Brasilonema sennae CENA114: one gene and its partners. The protein of the gene in region 3 interacts with the protein of the main gene of each other region in a pairwise test. Links are inferred from orthologs where the notes say so. Each region holds a gene or a part of one and is shown on either strand. Other genes may lie near its edges.

Evidence for each region.
Region 1: the proteins of rlmB (region 3) and DP114_RS26220 interact in binary tests that used the Escherichia coli proteins (3 or more experiments, as listed by UniProt). The link is inferred for Brasilonema sennae CENA114 from one-to-one orthologs.
Region 2: the proteins of rlmB (region 3) and tsaE interact in binary tests that used the Escherichia coli proteins (3 or more experiments, as listed by UniProt). The link is inferred for Brasilonema sennae CENA114 from one-to-one orthologs.

Annotation. Positions count from the first base shown.
Region 1 is NZ_CP030118.1:6,293,210-6,299,695, reverse strand. What follows is about bases 2,180-5,027. They hold DP114_RS26220 (NAD(P)H-hydrate dehydratase), read right to left. Parts: upstream 4,484-5,027; coding sequence 2,876-4,483; downstream 2,180-2,875. Other genes in these bases: DP114_RS26215 (effector-associated domain EAD1-containing protein), read left to right, coding at 4,763-5,027; DP114_RS26225 (non-ribosomal peptide synthetase), read left to right, coding at 2,180-2,782. Outside these bases: more of DP114_RS26225, read left to right, coding at 1-2,179; more of DP114_RS26215, read left to right, coding at 5,028-5,803; DP114_RS26210 (hypothetical protein), read left to right, coding at 5,820-6,239; DP114_RS26205 (VMAP-C domain-containing protein), read left to right, coding at 6,241-6,486. UniProt on the Escherichia coli protein: Bifunctional enzyme that catalyzes the epimerization of the S- and R-forms of NAD(P)HX and the dehydration of the S-form of NAD(P)HX at the expense of ADP, which is converted to AMP.
Region 2 is NZ_CP030118.1:3,839,681-3,846,281, reverse strand. What follows is about bases 1,955-4,917. They hold tsaE (tRNA (adenosine(37)-N6)-threonylcarbamoyltransferase complex ATPase subunit type 1 TsaE), read right to left. Parts: upstream 3,686-4,917; coding sequence 3,224-3,685; downstream 1,955-3,223. Other genes in these bases: DP114_RS16330 (gluconeogenesis factor YvcK family protein), read right to left, coding at 3,970-4,917; DP114_RS16340 (phosphatase PAP2 family protein), read left to right, coding at 2,125-3,237. Also shown: DP114_RS16350 (dihydroorotase), read left to right, coding at 1-1,018; DP114_RS16345 (hypothetical protein), read left to right, coding at 1,491-1,772; more of DP114_RS16330, read right to left, coding at 4,918-5,364; crossover junction endodeoxyribonuclease RuvC, read left to right, coding at 5,537-6,028; DP114_RS16320 (response regulator transcription factor), read right to left, coding at 6,279-6,601. UniProt on the Escherichia coli protein: Required for the formation of a threonylcarbamoyl group on adenosine at position 37 (t(6)A37) in tRNAs that read codons beginning with adenine.
Region 3 is NZ_CP030118.1:6,191,701-6,198,268, reverse strand. The notes cover bases 2,170-5,099. They hold rlmB (23S rRNA (guanosine(2251)-2'-O)-methyltransferase RlmB), read right to left. Parts: upstream 4,159-5,099; coding sequence 3,181-4,158; downstream 2,170-3,180. Other genes in these bases: DP114_RS25795 (Mini-ribonuclease 3), read right to left, coding at 4,254-4,736; DP114_RS25805 (DUF1816 domain-containing protein), read right to left, coding at 2,798-3,100; DP114_RS25810 (alpha/beta fold hydrolase), read left to right, coding at 2,170-2,557. Also shown: DP114_RS25820 (CAP domain-containing protein), read left to right, coding at 1-438; DP114_RS25815 (CAP domain-containing protein), read left to right, coding at 891-1,595; more of DP114_RS25810, read left to right, coding at 1,703-2,169; DP114_RS25790 (STAS domain-containing protein), read right to left, coding at 5,184-5,573; carA (glutamine-hydrolyzing carbamoyl-phosphate synthase small subunit), read right to left, coding at 5,849-6,568. UniProt on the Escherichia coli protein: Specifically methylates the ribose of guanosine 2251 in 23S rRNA.

The DNA of each region.
Region 1 (6,486 bases), 100 kb from region 3 along the record:
AATTACCCGTATGAGTGGGCATTTCCAAACATTGCTTGAGGCAATTGTTGCTAATCCGAATGGTTTCATCTCAGAATTTCCGTTACTAACTGCTCCAGAACAACGACTTTTGCTCCAGTGGAATAACACTCAGGCAAATTACTCCAAACAATCGTGTATCTATCAATTGTTTGAGACTCAGGTAGAGAAGACACCGGATGCTGTAGCTATAGTTTTTGGCAGGGAGCAACTTACTTACAAGCAGCTCAATGAGCGAGCAAATCAACTAGCGCATTATTTGAAACAGCTAGGAGTAAAACCAGATGTCTTGGTGGGAATTTGTGTAGAGCGTTCCATAGAAATGGTGCTAGGACTTTTGGCTATCCTCAAAGCTGGTGGAGCATACGTTCCTCTAGATCCGGCATATCCTCAAGAACGGGTAGATTCCATCTTGTCTGATTCTCAGGTATCAGTGTTGTTAACTGATACTAAAAAATCACTTGCTGTTGCCGTAGACACAACAGTCATCTGTTTAGATACAGATTGGGAAAACATTGCCACCCACAGTGTAGAAAATCCCGCGCCGAGCGCTACCGCCGACAATCTGGCATACGTCATCTATACATCAGGCTCGACTGGTAAGCCTAAAGGCGTACAAATTCCGCATGGTGCTTTAGTCAATTTCTTAACATCCATGCAATGCGAACCAGGATTAACACAGGCGGATGTACTCCTAGCAGTGACAACAATATCATTTGACATTGCTGCCTTGGAACTGTACTTACCCCTGATCACTGGTGCACGTATTGTATTGGCGACAAGGGAAGTGGCGAGCGATGGCTCTTTGCTGAGTGAACTCATTGCTGATGCTGGTGCTACATTGATGCAAGCCACTCCAGCCACTTGGCGGATGTTGCTTACTGCTGAATGGGCTGGTGTTCCTGGGTTGAAAATTCTCTCCGGCGGTGAGGCTTTATCTAGTGACTTGGCACGGCAATTATTAGCAACAGGGGCTGTTGTTTGGAATATGTACGGTCCTACTGAGACAACTATTTGGTCAACTCTGTTAGAAGTAAAAGCAACGCAACTGTCTCATGCTACAGTGCCCATTGGACGTCCAATTGCCAACACGCAAATTTATCTGCTTGACTCTCATATGCAGCCAGTCCCCATTGGCGTCTCTGGCGAACTACACATCGGCGGTGACGGACTTGCGCGAGGCTACCTCAACCGTCCAGACTTGACTGATCTTAAATTCATCCCCAACCCCTTTTCCCAGACAAAGGAAGCACGTCTCTATAAAACTGGCGACTTAGCCCGATACTTGCCTGATGGCAAGATAGAATACATTGAACGCATTGATAACCAAGTCAAAGTACGGGGATTCCGCATAGAATTAGGAGAGATAGAGGCTGTACTGAGCCAACATCCAGCGATACTCCAAACTGTAGTCATAGCTTATGAAGCTGTACCAGGCGATAAACGCTTAGTAGCCTACATTGTTCCCAATCAAGATTCAGTACCTATAACTAGTGAGTTGCGTCTCTATCTTAGAGAAAGGTTACCTGAATACATGGTACCATTCGCTTATCTTTTGTTAGAAGCTCTACCCCTCACTCCTAACGGCAAAGTCAACCGCCGCGCCCTTCCAGCACCCGAGTCAGTCAAGCAAGAATTAGAAGCAGACTTTGTTGCTCCCCGCAATGAGTTAGAACGCCAAATAGCACAGATTTGGGAAGAAATTTTAGGTATCCAACCAGTTGGCGTTACGGTTAACTTCTTTGATTTAGGAGGACATTCCTTACTAGCAGTACGCTTATTCGCGCAGATAGAGAAGAAATTCGGCAAAAAACTTCCCTTATCCACTCTTTTCCAATCAGGTACAGTAGAAGCTCTTGCCGAGATGCTCCATTCTGAAGAAGAAAAACCAGTTGGTGAGCAGGTTTTGGTAACGGCACGTGGCGATGACAAATCCGGTACACTTTGGTCATCCTTGGTACCAATTCAACCAAATGGTTCCAAGCGACCTTTCTTCTGTATCCATCCTCTAGGTGGAGAAATCTTGTGTTATCGTCCTTTAGCATTACATCTGGGTTCGGATCAACCAGTTTATGGAATACAACCACAAGGGTTAGATGGAAAACACACTCCTTTAACCCGGATTGAAGACATGGCAGCCCACTATATTAAAGAAATCCAAACTATTCAGCCCAATGGTCCTTACTATTTAGGAGGTTATTCCTTGGGTGGTATCATTGCTTATGAAATGGCACAGCAACTCCACTCTCTAGGTGAGAAAGTCCGTGTTCTAGCTATGCTTGATACTTCTCGTCCAGGTACTGAGACACGATTACCCTTTGTACTCAGAGTTTTTGAGCACATAAATAATATCATACAAGAAGGACCTACCTACCTACAACAAAAGCTTGTGGGCTGGAGTGAGTGGGGCACGTACCATCTCCGAGACAAATATCGGCGTTTGTTGGAAAAGTCGGAAATTTTACCTGAAGGCGACGAACATTTAGATGTTATGGCTGCTAATGTCCAAGCTATTGAGCAGTATACCTTCAAACCATATCCTGGTCAAATGGCTGTGTTTCGGACTGACGATAAAAATCGGGACGATGCTGTCGGTGTAAAATATGATCCCCAATTTGGTTGGGGCGAGGTAACCGGTGGAGTAGATGTCTATCATCTTCCCGGTTCTCACCTTTCCTTCCTTGATGAACCCGATGTACAAGTATTGGCAGAGCAATTGAAGCTTTGCTTAGAAAAGGCGCAGGCTGCGGAATTAACCAATTAACATCAAGTCCGCTTAATTACTTGTAATTTCTGCGTTACCTCACCCCAACCCTCTCCTTAATAAGGAGAGGGTGCCGCAGGCGGGTGAGGTTCTTCATTTTTTATTGGAAGTAGATACCAAAACAGCAATAAGATAATTCGTCAGAGTATGGGCATCTACTCCCAATTCTGTCCGCTCTTGTGCTGCTAAAATTGCTGCTTGAGAATGCCACCAAGCACCAGTTGCAACAATCTCCTCTACAGAAATCTTTTTAGAAGAAGCTTGCGCCAATAATCCGCCAATCAACCCAGTTAAGACATCCCCACTACCACCACGCGCCAAGGCTGGGGTACTTTCGGGATTAATCCAGACGGTTCCTTGGGAGTTGGCAATAACAGTCCTTGCACCTTTCAATAACACCACTGCACCACTTTGCGCCGCCGCTTCCCGCGTTGCTTTCACCCTGTGCTGATTAGCATCAGCAATTTCAGGAAACAATCGCTTGAATTCACCAGTGTGTGGTGTTAGTACGGTACTATTTTGTCGTTTTTGTAACGTATTGATGGTTCCCATTTCAGCCAAGATATTCAAACCGTCAGCATCTAGAAGTAAGGGGCTAATGCTATCTAATACTTCTTGTAAGATAGGGCTGGCATCTCGGGTTAAGCCGGGACCACAGGCGATCGCACTAAATGAATTCAAATCTGTTTTGGCTGGGAGTTGCAGTTGGGCTATCGCCCCAGATTCTGTTTCCGGACAACCAATAATCAAAGCTTCAGGTAACTGCGCCACCATGATTGATTTGAGAGATTCTGGTACAGCAATTGAGAGCATACCGACACCACTTGCTCGCGCACCCAACCCAGTTAAGATTGCTCCTCCCGAATACCGACGCGAACCACAAATCAACAGCAAATGTCCTTCCTTATATTTATGCGTAACTGGCGGACGGGGTAAAGGCAGAGTGGAGAGGGCTGTTGTTTTTGTGATGCGTTTAGTACTTGGTGAATTTTCCAGTACCACTTGTATATCAGCCAAGGGAATGTCAAAATCTATTAACTCAGCTTTACCGACATAATCGAGAGCTTGGTCTTGCAATAAACCCTGCTTCCACAAACCTAAGCACAACGTGTGCGTAGCACGTACCGCAGTTCCTAAAACTTCACCAGTATCTGTGTGCAACCCCGAAGGTAAATCGATACTAATAATCGGTTTGTCCCATTCATTCAGCTGATTGATAGCGCTAGCGACTGGATCTGTGAGCGTTCTTTCTAAGCCAAATCCAAACAACCCATCAATCAATAAATCACAATCTTGCAGTGGTTCAATCGAGTCATAACACGGTAAACCCAGACTTCTATTATACTGCAAGTGTTGCGAAGTTAATTCTTTTAGTTTAGAGAAAGGGCAATATATCAAGACTTCATAGCCACGAAAGTATAACTCTCGGGCAACAACCAAAGCATCACCACCATTATGACCAGGACCTGTGAGAATTCCTACGCGGGAGGGAGGGAGTGAGGGAGATAAAGAAGCTTTCCCTTTGTTTTCTTGTTGGCAAGACAGGAGGTAAATATCCTGAATACGACGGGCAATAAGTCCTGCCACTTTTTCCATCAAAGCTACCACAGGCATTCCCGCTGTAAAAATACGCTCTTCGATATCGTGCATTTGCTGTGCGGTGACGATGACTTGTGCAATTTTTTCTTGCCTGTCTTTCATTAGTCCTGAGTCCTAAAGTTCTGAGTTTTGAGTAATGAATGCTAAATATTGTGTTTAAATTTATTTAAAAAATTTATCCTGTTCCAGTCCATTTTAATGGACTTCGTCTATGAGCCTGGGACTTACAGTCCTTGGCGGACGAGAACTCAGTCCAATAATCTATAATAACTTTGGCATTTATTTTAGCAGGTACAAGATACTAAGTTATCCTCTGTCCATTTTCTAATTAATATGTGGTACTTTTAATAACAATAAGAGCCAATAATCCCTTCTTAAGTTATGCATCTAACTGGTCCGGAACGTAAGAAATTACGCGACGCTATTCTCAGTGCTTATCGAAGCAAAGCTGATTTAGAAATGATGCTTGATGATGAATTAGAGGAAAATTTAGATGCAATAGCTGAAGGAGCAAATCAGACTCAACGTATTTTTAATTTGATTAAATGGGCTGAATCAAGAGGTAAGTTAGACTACCTAATTATCGCTGCGTATAATACAAACCCAGAGAATCAAGAGTTAAAACAGTTTTATCAAACTATATTTCAGCAAAGATTTCTTATTAATCCCATTCCAATAAATATTACTGCAAATACGGGTCCAGATATTAATTGGCTAGGACCAACAGAAGAACTACAACTTCAAGGTTTATTTCAGTCTGAACCAGATTTTTGGGATGTTGGCTTTTTGAAGAGAGCCATTGAACAAATAACATCTGTATGTCGGATTGAAATAAACTCGCGCAAAATTGGAACGGGTGTTCTAGTAGCAGATAATCTTGTACTGACAAATTACCACGTTCTCAAGCCGAATGAAAATGAAGATATCCAAACCAATGCTCTCAATGCAGTTTTGCGTTTTGGCTGTTTGAGTTCAAATTCCGGAAACGAGACAGACGGACTGGTATTTAAATTAGAAAGTCAGCAACCAATTCTACACTCTAGTCCGATCGACAAACTTGATTATGTTTTGCTGCAAGTGGAGAAACGTCTTCTCGACGCCAAGGATATTAAACCTGCTTGTTGGGATGCGAATTATCTTCCCGTTAAAGGGATGGGAATCCATCTTCTGCAACATCCCGAAGGGGACTCAATGAAAATATCTATCAGTCGTGATGGGATAACTGGAGTTTATCAGGAGAGAGGATTAGTTCAATATGTTAACAAAACTGCCTTGGGGTCGAGTGGTGCGCCATGCTTTGATGATGATTGGAAAATAGTCGCTTTGCATCATGCTCAGCGAGCCAAAAGTTTTGGTACTATCCGCGAAGGAATTTTATTTAGTGCCATTTATCAGGAAATTAAAGATTACCTTAAAAGATAGATAACTAATAACTGATATGACGAGACGTATTATTACAACACAACTAGAGGCAAATACTTCTTCCAACATTGATGGTTATTTTGATAAGCTCATCAAATACATTCCCTCGGAAATTGTTGTGGGTTGGATAGCTGTAAAAGGACTTCTTATCAGCGATAATGAGATTCCCAGTAATAGTTTATTGTGGATTTTATTTATTGTTTTTACTGGGTTAACTGCTGTTTATATTTTCAAGCAAACTTCAGAACCTAGAAAGCCACCAGCCATCACTCAAGTTCTCATTTCTACAGGGGCATTTATTGTTTGGGTATTTGCTTTAGGAGAGCGATTTTCTTCATTGGCGTTTTACCGTCCTGTTTATGGTTCGGTAGTTTTGATTCTTTATAGTCTCATAGTGCCTTTATTTAATCCTCCTGAAGGAGAAAAAGTTAAATGAAATGACGATAAATTTAAAGAAATCTTCACAGAAAGAATTAATAGAAGCTATTCTTAACGCTTATCCCGATGAAGGAGATCTAAAGATGCTCCTTGATTTGGAACTAGATATGAATCTAGAGGAAATCAAGGAGGGTAAAAATTATAAACAAATTGTCTATAACTTGATTAATAAAGCAGAAAGAGAAGGTTTTTTAAAACAATTCATTGAGGCTGCTCATTCAGAAAAACCTGAAAATCAGAAATTA
Region 2 (6,601 bases), 2.4 Mb from region 3 along the record:
AACAATTACTCAGCAAGCTCTTGATGATAAGCTACAACGAGCCTCACAAAAGTGCTTGGTTAATTATGGCTTTTTTATTGGGGCAACGACAGACAACTTGCCTGATTTGCTTTTGGCAAAGCCAGCTTGTGGAATCAAGATTTTCATGGGTTCAATGCATGGACAATTACTAGTTGATCAAGACGCTGCACTGGAAGCTATATTTTCTAAAGGCGAACGTTTGATTGCTGTTCATGCTGAAGACCAAGCCAGAATTAATGAACGTCGCAAGGAATTCGCTGGAACTCATGATCCAGCCGTTCATTCCCAAATTCAAGATAATCAAGCAGCGCTACTAGCAACTGAGCAAGCATTAAGACTTTCTAAAAAATATCAACGTCGTTTGCATATTCTGCATATGTCAACTGCAGAAGAAGCAAACTTGTTGCGTGAGGATAAACCAAGTTGGGTGACAGCAGAAGTGACACCCCAGCATTTGTTGCTTAATACCACTGCGTATGACAAGATTGGTACCTTGGCGCAGATGAATCCGCCTTTGCGATCGCCCCACGATAATCAAGTCCTTTGGCAAGCTTTGCGTGATGGCGTGATTGATTTTATTGCCACAGATCATGCACCTCATACAATAGATGAGAAAGCTCAAGAGTATCCAAACGCTCCCTCTGGGATGCCTGGTGTAGAAACTTCTCTACCTTTGATGTTAACCGCTGCAATGCAAGGACAGTGTACCGTAGCTCAAGTTGTTCACTGGATGTCACAAGCGGTAGCCAAGGCATATGGTATTCCAAATAAGGGGGCGATCGCTCCTGGTTTTGATGCCGATTTAGTTCTTGTAGACTTGGACACTTATCGTCCTGTGTTACGCGAGGAATTATTGACCAAATGTGGTTGGAGTCCTTTTGAAGGCTGGAATTTAACTGGATGGCCTGTACTAACTATAGTAGGTGGTCAGATTGTATATGAAAAAGGCAAGGTAGATACAAAAGTGCGGGGTCAAGCTTTAACTTTTAATCATTAGTCAAATTATTCTGCTTTGCTCTGTAGAATTAAGAGAAAGACTGTTTGTTTCTGCCTACTACTTGTCGACTTTTAGCACTTTTGATACTTATACTGAAAAGTTTTCAGTTTTTGCAATACAACCGGGATTAGGATTACGAATGTCCGTGTTAACCCCACAGCTGCATCTATAATCGTTAGTTATCAACCAGGTGTGATTTTAGATCAGCACATGCGAACAGCCAGAGGCTTGATGCTGCGCGTACGCATCTGGTCAATCTTAGTGACGTTCTCCCCACCGCGTCGCGGATGGGGCTTCTACAAGTCGCCTTGTAGAAATTTCCTGCTAAGCCCTTCGGGCACGCTGCGCGAACATTGGTGAACCAGCGATAATTAGATTTGCATCCTCTTATCCCCGGGAACGATACCTCCACAGGCAGTTTAGAGACTTCGCTCCTGACATACCACGGAGTCTTGTTATGTAGCGAATCCAAATGAATTCTATGTTTGAGTTACGTTTCCCAACGTTTGCACTGTTCACCTACAAAGTAGTCCGTTTGTGTCAAGTGGTTGGTCGTCACCAATGCTGCCTCACTAGAGCTTCTAATTGCTACGGGCATTTATATGCTACCACGCCTGTTCTAACCATTCCGGATACGTTGAAAAATGTTCGGACATCCTTTGAGGATGTACCTCATATTTTTCCCGCTATCCATCCCCACTGCACGGTGGATGGGGAATTCCGCCGAACTGCGTTAAAACTGCGCCAAAGATAGTTTTGCCACCCGAAGTAACAACAAAATCTGTTATGAAAGCTATCTTTAATGCTCTGATTAACCTAATTGACAGTACACAACATCAACCAAGCGCTTAACACTATTATGTATCGGGTACTCTCTAGCGCTAAAACCATGATCCAGAGACTAAAATCTGACCATGTTTGTCTTGCCTAACAAGCGATGACGATTGCGTTCTCCTCATGGAGATGGTACACAAACCGCACTGCCTTATGCTTGAACTTTCTGCGGTCTAAAGACACCCAAAAAGTTTAAGATTGATATCATTTCCGGTTAATGTCCCACCAGTCAAATTTTAATACAATTTGACTAGAATCAGCTAAGTAGAAAAATGGGTACTCATCATAATAACTTCCTCAATCAAAATCCTTTAGTTCGGGCAATACACACTGCTGTAAAAGGAAGAGCTAGATATAAGGTAAATGGGCTTTATCGTTCGGAAGCTCTCAAAAGATATCTTGAATTGCGATTATCGGAAGAGAAAGACGTTAAACAAGTGCGTGCCAATCATGATACAGGAAATGTTCTTGTTCTTTTCCACTCAGATTTAAGTGCAAATGCTATAGCCTGGCTTCTTGAAAAAATTGTCTTGGATTACACAAAACAAGGCAGAAAATTACCTCTAAGGACATCTTACATAAGCATAGCGCCAGAAGAAGCAATAATATTACCTATAAACAAAAGAAAATTAAATAACTTGACAGTTGGTGCTCAGAAACAAGAAAGCACCCAAACGCGTGTCAAAAAACAATTAGAGCAAGCGGGCAGTCAACTTATTTTAACATCAGGAACAACTGTGTGCACTCTTGTTTTATGCACCGGACTGCTACATAGATATGGTCTTGATGAACGCATTTTACTAGCAATTCAGAAGCTGCATACGCCACTTCTTGATCGCATTATGGTTGGTATCACTTTTCTTGGCCAACCAGTCGTTTTGCTGTTAATTTGTTTGGGATTGAGAATAGGACTACAGCGTTATAATCGTCGCACTCAAGCAACTACCTTGAGCATAGCTGCAATTGGTGCTATGGGTTTAACTTTTTTCCTAAAACGGCTGTTTGGTAGAGCACGTCCCGACTTGTGGGACTGGATTATTAATGTAGGTCATCACAGCTTTCCTAGCGGTCATGCAATGGGGTCAATAGTGATTTATGGCTTTGTAGGCTATATTTTGGCAAAGGAATTTCCTCAATGGCGAGAACAAATTTTGGCCTTGACCGTTGTCTTAATTGTTGCAATAGGTTTTAGTCGGCTTTATCTTGGTGTACACTGGCCCAGTGATGTAGTAGCTGGCTATGCGGCAGGTTTAGTGTGGTTGATTGTCTGTATTAAAAGCTTGGAACTATGGCAAAAATTTCAGTCATCAGGTAAAGATCTACACACAATTTTCGGACTGAGAGATTCACACAAAGCTGAAAAGGTACAGATTACATACGCCTAGTAACGATTTCTTCACTAAGAACGCAATTATGGGGTGTAATTTCCATTTGCCGAGTTTTTTCATCTCCATAACTCAAGCGTACACTGAGATAGCTGTCTGGTTTATAGGGCATACGTTCCGCCCACTCAATCGCGACAATTCCTGGTGTAACTTCAATGCCTTCCCAGTAGGTTTCTAAGTTTAATGCGGGGACTTGATTTGATTCCAAACGGTATAAATCCAGATGGTAAAGGGGAAGACGTCCCTGTGTGTACTCGTTAATCAGGGTGAAAGTTGGGCTGACTATTGGATCAGTAATGCCCAAGCCTTCCCCGATCCCTTGTACTAATGTCGTTTTGCCAGCACCTAAATCACCTTCTAGTAAAATCACATTACCAGCATTTAGTGATTGAGCAAGAGTTATTCCAAGCTTTCGCGTCGCGGTTATATCTGCCAGAAAAATTCTCATCATCACTCACCCCCCCCTTGGCTTAATTCAAAATAACGACTATGTCCTACACGCAATTTACAGCTTCTTTGTAGAAGGTGCTAAATTAAAAATTATTTTTGTTGGTGCAGCTTGTTCCTAAGAACTACTCTAAATCAGTGAATTCGTTTCAGATCAGGTTTCTAGCTATAGACTGTTGCTTAGGACAACAATCAATTCACAATGTACGCGCTTTAAAGGCGTGTACCCCTGGCTTGTGCTAACGAGTTTGGCCACTACTATAAATCCCCAACTAAAAATGTCTTTTATTTGGAATTTTGAATTCTGAATTTTGAATTGTTTAGATGCCCTCCACTGTACCACCGCCACAACACTCGTGCTAATTGTTGAGAGTTATGACGCACGCAACCTGTTTCATCTTCATGCATCACGTTAGCTATCACAATTCGGCGTCCCAACTGAGCTATGGCTTCTCGATCTAAGAAAACAGGATGGGAGTTTTGTTGAGCATACCGCGTCAGTGCGAGTTCGCTAGGAGATTTTTTGTGTACCAGTACGGCATTAAATAGTGGTCTACCACAAGCAGCATCAATCGCCCTAATGTGATCAGCAACAGTGTATCCCTGAGTTTCTCCAGGCTGTGTCATTATATTACAGATGTAAATGCGTGGTGCGTCCGAGGCGGCGATCGCATCAGCAATTTCTGGTACTAACAAATTGGGAATGACGCTGGTGTAAAGACTACCAGGACCCATAATAATGTAATTAGCTTCTTTGATTGCCTTGATAGCTGCTGGCAAAGCTGGCGGATTTGCGGGGATGCAGCCAATTTTGACAATACTACCACCCGCTTCGGTAATTTTAGATTCCCCTTCTATATGGCGACCATCGGCTAACTCAGCCCAGAGGCGCACATCGCTGAGGGTTGCTGGCAAAACTTGTCCTCGAATTGCTAGGACTTTAGAACTGGCGGCGACACCTCTTTCTAAATCGCCAGTAATGTCACTCATCGCCGTCAAGAACAAATTGCCAAAACTGTGACCAGTCAAACCATCCCCAGCTTTAAAGCGGTACTGAAACAGTTCTGTCAGTAACTTTTCTTCGTCAGCTAATGCTGCTAAACAATTACGAATATCTCCTGGTGGTAGCACGCCAAATTCCTGACGTAATCGCCCTGAAGAACCCCCGTCATCAGCCACAGTGACAATCGCGGTAATTTTGGCGCTGTAAACTTTGAGACCTCTAAGCAATGTGGAAAGTCCCGTACCACCACCAATGACTACAATTTTTGGTCCCCGGTACAATCGGCGATGTGCCAGCAACACATCAATGAGATCCTCATCACCTTCTGATCTGAGTACCTGAGTAATTGAACTTACTGTCCGAGTTTGTCCCCACAGAAGCAACAACAAGCCGCCTACTATCACCAAAGGACCGCTGATGTAATACGGTACAATATCGGTGATCACTCCCAGAATGCGCCTCAAAAACTTAATTGCCCAAAAAATTGGCGTTAGCCTAATCCAGATAGCTAATCCCAGACTTGCTAATATCATGCCTCCAAGACTGATGAGCAACCATCGTTTTACTGATAGTCCAGGGGACAACCACTTGAACCACTGGTTTACTCGATAGGAAGTGCGACTGCGTGACTGCTTTTGCAGCGCTTTAAGGGCAAGTCTTAGAAAACCAATTGACATACCTGATTTATAGCAGTATTACTAACAATGATTAACAGAAAATGTATACCACCTGGTTGAAATTCGGATGTGGAATTGTTACAGTTTTCAATCCTATTGGACTAAAGGTACATAGTCTAAATTGCCAGTATACCGAGTTAATAGGCTTTGTGGTCAAAAAAATAACAAGTCAATGGAACAGCGAATTTTAGGAATAGATCCGGGACTAGCAAGTTTAGGATTTGGGGCGATTATATGCCAAAAAAATCAAGACAGGGTGCAAGAAAATTCACTCAACCTACTCGACTTTGGTGTTATCAATACGCCAGCCAATACAGAAATTGGACAGCGGCTATGTACGTTATACGACGATTTACACACCCTGATCAAAGAATTTCAACCTGAACTGGTAGCAATAGAGAAATTCTTCTTCTATCGTATGGCAAATACCATCTCCATTGCTCAAGCGCGGGGAGTGATCATGTTAGTTTTAGGGCAACATGAATTACCAACAGTAGAGTTCACTCCTGGCCAAATTAAGCAAGCGTTAACCGGATATGGTAACGCTGAGAAACAGGAAGTTCAGCAAGCTGTGGCGCGGGAATTGAATTTAGAATATATTCCTCATCCAGATGATGCAGCTGATGCATTGGCTGTCGCGCTGACAGCATGGTTTCAGATTTAGTTGTCTTTTGCGAAAAATCAGGCAAGTCTAATGTAGAACTGAAAACTCAAGGATAGAGTGTTTCATCTTTAATTCGTTTTTTCTTTCGCCCCAGATCTTGAAGTTAAGAGACTGAGGCCTTAAAACAATGCCTGATTTGTGCTTGTGCACTAGATCTGATAAAGGAGTTGTATGAAGGTTACTTTTTAACCAGATTCGCCAGTAAAATATCTGTGAACCACAGTTTTGGCAATCTTTTAGGTTATAAAGATTATTCAAATTGTTGAGCTTGAGAAGAAGATTCAAACTTATATCCGACGCCTCGTACAGTTTGAATTAATGCTGGTTGGCTGGCATCAATCTCAATCTTCTTACGAATTTGACCGATATGGACGTCTACAACTCTTTGATCGCCGACGTACTCATAGTCCCAAACCTCCTGAATCAGTTCAGAACGCCGCCAAACTCGACCAGGATGGCTAGCTAAAAAATGCAACAGGTCAAATTCCAAAGCAGTTAAAGGCACTGGTTGAGTGTTAAGCGTAACTTCCCGCCGTACGGGGTCAATCATTAGTTTTTCAAATACTAACCTCT
Region 3 (6,568 bases):
GAAGGGCTATCAGCCGTTGATGAGGCAATTAGGTTTCTTCAGTCAGCGACTCCTGTTGCTCCTTTAACGATATCTAGGGGAATGTCCTTAGGTGCTCAAGATCATGTCAAAGATAATGGCTTAAAAGGCTCCAGAGGTCACCAAGGCAGCGATGGTAGTAATCCATCTACTCGTATGGATCGCTACGGAATTTGGCAATCTACTGCTGGGGAAAATATCAGCTATGGCTCTAGTACCGCTGAAGATATCGTCATACAATTACTTGTTGATGATGGAGTGCCCAACCGTAGTCATAGAAGAAACATTTTTAACCCCAATTTTAGAGTGGCTGGAGTTGCCTATGGGATTCACGCTAAATACAAAACGATGTGCGTGATTAATTATGCCGGAGAATATCAAGACAAAGACATTGCTGTTTCGGCCAGCGATCATCGTTAAACATGGCTCTTTGAGCTTATAAACTCTTTATCCCACTGCTTTTTCTGAATGCGAGTGCGTGCCATAGTCATCAACAAGGAGTCTTCGTGTTTTCAGTTCGCAGTGGTATGAGTTACTAAGTTACCTGGAAACCAGTCATCAATTCATGCATCTAATAAAGACATATAGCGATTCTCACTCGCATACAATACAGGTGTACGGTGGAAGCACGCTATAGAACATTGGTGTGAACTTAGGCAAAACGAAAGTCTCACAAGACTTTCAGGTTCTCTCGTTGCCATCCTTCAAAGCAAGTTGGATGCCTAAAACCAGGCATAACCTCTTTACGAAGAACAGGCTATCGACTTGGGTTTTCTTATTAAATTGACATCAATAGCTATAGAACAGCTCCTACAAACAATCTGTATGACACCCAATTGGGAACTGCTATATTGACTGGTTGCTCCAAACTTATGAAGTTGTTGACGCCTCAGATGGTATTTTGGATATTTACACTCGTCACCCTATCGACTACATCTTGTGATGTATTATTTGAGCCTGACTCCTCTGTACCTAACATTCCCGAAGGAAATTCTGATGTGTCGCTAACTGGGAAAACTCTTTCTCGCCTTGAACAACAAGTAATTGTAGAAATGAACAAGGCGAGAACGAATCCCACTGCTTATGCTGCTGTATTAAAAAACTATAGGCAACGTTTTGAAGGTAATCGAGTTAAAATTTCGCGTCATGTCTATTTACAAACAGAGGAAGGAGTGAAAGCCGTTGATGAGGCGATCGCCTTTCTCAACTCAGTCACTCCAGTCGGACCTTTAACAGCATCCAAAGGAATGTCACGAGCTGCTAAGGATCATGTCAAAGACCAAGGATCAAAAGGAATTCTTGGTCACAAAGGAAGCGACAAGAGTGATCCCTTTACTCGCTTAAGCCGCTACGGAACTTGGAAACGCACCGCCGGAGAAAATATTAGTTATGGTTCCCACACGGCGCAAGATATTGTCATGCAATTAATTATTGACGATGGAGTTCCAGATCGCGGTCATAGAATAAATATGTTTAATCCTGCTTTTAAGGTAGCGGGAGTTGCTTTTGGAATTCACAACACATACAGGCAGATGTGTGTGATTAATTATGCAGGAAGGTATGTAGAAAAGTCATAATTCCTAACTCAAGGACCTTTGACAGATGACTGATTCATGTGGTGCGTGGTACAAATGTACCTGGAATTTGCCTATGTGACATAATTATATAAAGCAACATAATAATGATGAACTCTCGCCATAGCAACACAGCTTCATCTGCTGTTGACCTCAACGTTCACATTCAAGGTCAAGGCTTCCCAATTCTCTGCTTACACGGTCATCCTGGTTCTGGTTCTAGTCTTTGTGTCTTTACCAATCACCTGTCAAAACGCTTTCAAACTTTGGCTCCAGACTTGCGTGGATATGGCAAGAGTCGGTTTAATGGCGATTTTGATATGCGCGACCATTTGATTGACCTGGAAGCGCTTTTAGACCGCCTTAGAATTAAAAAATGTCTAATATTGGGCTGGTCGCTCGGTGGCATTTTAGCAATGGAACTAGCACTACAGCTACCGGAACGAGTCACTGGACTGATTTTAGTGGCGACAGCTGCCCGACCCAGAGGCAATCATCCGCCTATAACCTGGCAAGATAATGTTTACACCGGTGTTGCTGGACTGTTGAGTTATATTAAACCAGATTGGCAGTGGAATATTGAAACTTTTGGCAAGCGATCGCTCTTTCGCTACCTGATTCAACAACACACTCCCGCAGCCTACAGCTACATAGCAAAAGATGCAGTATCAGCCTACTTACAAACTTCTGCTCCTGCGACTCGCGCTCTTTTTTCGGCGATTGGGGCTGGGTACAATCGACTAACAGAGCTAGAAAAAATTCAATGTCCTTCTTTAGTACTAGCTGGTGCATGCGATCGCCACATAACAGCTGACGCCAGCTTAGAAACTTCTCGCTACCTCAAAGATTGTCAGTCACACTGCTATCCTAATACTGCTCATCTTTTCCCATGGGAAATCCCGAACCAGGTATTGAGCGACATTGACTGCTGGCTTGAGAAAAACCAAAAAGTTGTCAGTGTGTAGTTACGCCTAAGCGTAACTACGAAATAGCCTTATAACCAGAAAAGAACCAATAACAGTTAACAGTGAGTCCAGCGCGCATGAGACGTTTTCCCGCCGTAGGCGACTGGCGTTCGCCCTCCAGGCGTGCGCTTTGCGCATACCCGATAGCCGTAAGGCGTGGCGTTAGCCATAGGGTTATCAGTAAACAATGAACAGTGAATTCATAACTGATAACTGATAACTGAATTCTCCTGAATTTAATTACATTTGACCGCTAAAGACAGGCTGTACTTTGCGGTCAGTCCGTTCCCCCAGGTCATCAGCAATCGTCAAAGCAGTTGGTTTACAGCGTTTTACATCAACCCCAATTCCTTGGGCTCCTTCGAGTTCCAAATCTTCTACGTAGCCTTTTATGGCCGCTTTTGCATCAGCAGAACTGACAAACGGTCCAAAGTAGTAAGTGCAACGGGGGTTTTGTGTTACAACTTCCACCCACCAAGCCAAGCCAAAATTGTCGAATATGTTAATCAACAATTCCTTAAAGTTATTCCAAATAGTTTTCATGGTTCTCGCCAATTTCTAAATGTGATACTCGGTTTTAAATGCTGCCAGTTTTGACTGCTTTACATTTCTTTATACTCTGTTTACTCTTCTTTTTTCAAAGAAATTTTTTGGAATTTATCCACGTATAGGGTATTTATCCAGCGATGACGATAAATTTCATAAAGCGCCATACCCGCTGCTACTGAGGCATTCAAACTTGGAGTCTTACCTTGCAAGGGGATCGACACCAAAAAATCACAATGTCGTTGTGTCAAAATACTCAAACCTTCGCCCTCAGAACCAACTACCAAAACAATAGGACCGTTAAATTTCACGCTATGTATAGGTTCGCTTGCTTCTGTAGCAGTACCGTAAATCCAAAAGCCACCAGCTTTCAGTTCTTCCAAAGCACGTTGCAAGTTCACCGCCCTAACTACGAGAAAGTTTTCTAAAGCACCAGCAGCTACTTTCATGACTGTGGAGGTGATTCCACATGCTCTACGTTGTGGGATCACCATTCCTTGAGCACCCAATGCTTCTGCTGTGCGAATAATTGCTCCCAAGTTGTGAGGATCAGTGATTCCATCAGCCACAACAATCACAGGATCAGTTTCAGATTTTGCCTTGGCAATCAACTCATCCAAGTCAATGTAGGCATAGGGAGCAATTTGTGCCGCTACACCTTGGTGGTTAGCTTGTTCTGTAATTTGGTCTAGGCGCTTAGGCTCAACTTCGTCGATAATTGTGCCATTTTCTTTCGCTCGTAAAATCAGCGAATGAAAGCGGGGATCGTAACGGAGGCGCGAAGTGATCCAGATACGGTTAAGATCCCGCTCGCTTTCCAAAGCACTCAACACTGGATGACGACCGTAGATCAAATCTGTATCTTCTGATTGATCAGAAGATACAGATGAATCAAAGAATTTCTGATGCGGGCGTGGGCTGTCTCTCAAACCGTTAGCACCCTTACCTCTGGGATTGGGACTCAGATGAGAAATGACACGCTTGCCCTTGACTCTCAAGGGTTGCGCAGTATTGTTTTCGCCAGAAGTCTTAATTTTTCTTGGTTTATCAATCATGTGAGTTATTGGTAGAGCTTAATAGGTAAGCATTGTTGTGATCTCAATTGGTCTGAACCGACTCTGCAAGTTTTGCGATTCGTGAATTGAATTTCTTACGGCTTTTCTAAGTCAAGTTTTTGCAAAAGTTCGCTTAAGCGATCAAAATCGGTGAGATACAGGTAGCCAATTAAAGTTTCTAAACTAGTTGCTTGTTGATAGGTTGCCATATCAACCCGCCTAGGGCGTCCGGTGGCAGCGTTGCGACCCCGTCGGACAATTTCTAACTCAGTGTTATTTAGATGAGGATACAGCGACTCCAACATTTTGGCTTGCGTCTCTGCCCTGACTTGTGCCACAACTAGACGATGGTATGCTTCGGGTCGCCTTGATGGTAGTAGATAAAACATTCTAACGTAGAGCTCACAAACTGCATCTCCCAAGTAAGCTAAAGCAGTAGGAGATATTTGTTGCAGCTGGGCTTGTGAAATTTCTTGGAATAATTGCTCTTTGCTTGCCCTTAGTAGTTGACACCAAACTGAATCCTGACTAGGAATTTCATTTGAGCCATCTAGTAGGTTTTCCTCCTTTGATGTCACAAGTTTTTCTTTCCTCACAAGCTACATTAGGCAGGTTTACCTAAGCATAGTCAATGCTGAAAAATTTACTTGCTAAATTTTATCTTTTTTTCAATTTTGGTTACCATTTCATATACTAAAAGCACTGAGGTGTGAAGTGTAAAAACCAGATAGATCCATAATTATTTATCTGGAACCTAAAAGTAAAAATGCTTTAAAAGCCTTAAATTATAAGGTTATGACTTATGAAATGGAGTTTATATCTTCAGATTATAGCATACAATCACAGGTTTTTGAGCCTTATACACTATTTATTTATGTTTCTCAACCCGAGATATTTGTACTTTACGATTTCGCTCCGTACTTTATGAGTTAACATTACGCAAAATCACAAATTCTAATTTAATAATAATTAAGCTATCCAGATTAAATTATCGGATAGCTATATAAGGTTCTCGGGTCAAGGAATCAAGACGATTTGACGTTTTCTAGAGCCGTATCAACTGACTGTTGTAGGGCGAGAAACTTCTCCAAGCGAACAAGCTTGACCGTCTGAGTAACACGGGCATTAGTGACAATTTGGAAAGTGCCTTTGGAGTTTTGAGCCTGCTTGGCTAACTGTACCAAAGCACCCAAGCCAGAGCTATCAACAAAATCGATTTGCGAGAGATCCAGAATAATGTGCCCTGGTCCCTCGTCAATCTTGCTCCCAATAACCTTGCGAAATGTCGGTTCGGAAAACGCGTCTAACAAACCTGTGAGGCGGAATAGCTGGCAGTTATCCCGGACTTCACGAGTGCCTCTCAGGCTTACAGTTAGATTAAGTGGCTCAGCAATAATTCCCTCCAGATAAGTTATGGTGAACGCTCAAGTATAGATGGTTTTAGTGTAGGTTGTCTACAACCTACTGGCAGGGAAGATGGGATATAGGGGAAAAGAGGAAAGTAGAGAGCCACACAGTAAGACTGGTGATGCTTTGAGGGTAATCAGAAGGTAGGTAACTGGGGTTAGCCATAGGTATACCCTAAAGGTGAGGGAAAATGATCCCTGCCTTTTGTGCTCCCTCACTTTCTCACTTTTATTGTCTGCCTCATCTTTGTTGTCCCCTTACCCTTGCGCGACTTTCTTCATTTTTATCCTACTTTGGCAACTGTTGCTCGACGAGCAGCTCGCATTGTTTGAACAAATTGCTCAAACAGATAGTCAGCATCGTGAGGACCAGGACTTGCCTCTGGATGATATTGTACGGAAAACACAGGCAAAGACTTGTGACGTAATCCAGCAACAGTCAAGTCGTTTAAATTAAGATGGCTAATTTCTACAACGCTGTTAGGTAAAGTGTCTGGATCAATTGCAAAGCTATGGTTTTGGCTGGTAATTTCTACTTTTTGTTGTAGACCAGCTGGCTGATTTAAACCACGATGACCAAATTTTAGTTTAAAAGTTTCCGCTCCTAGTGCATGACCCAATATCTGGTGTCCCATACAAATACCAAATATCGGTTTGTTAGTCTCCAGTAACGCTTTTGTGGTTTTTATTCCTTCGGTGACAGATGCTGGATCGCCAGGACCATTAGAAAGAAAGATTCCATCGGGATTGTATTTGAGAATTTCTTCTGGTAAGGTATTTGCGGGAACAATAATAACCCGACAACCGTAACTTGCTAAACGACGCAAAATATTGCGTTTTACCCCAAAGTCAATGGCGACGACAGTAAAAGATTCCTCGGAATTTTCTTGACAAGCAGGGTTAAACTCCCATACTGGCTGGGTGGGATCAGACCATTCATATATGTCTGGGGTGGTAACCTCGTGCACAAGGTTCAATCCTTTCATGTTAGGGGCTGCCTGTAC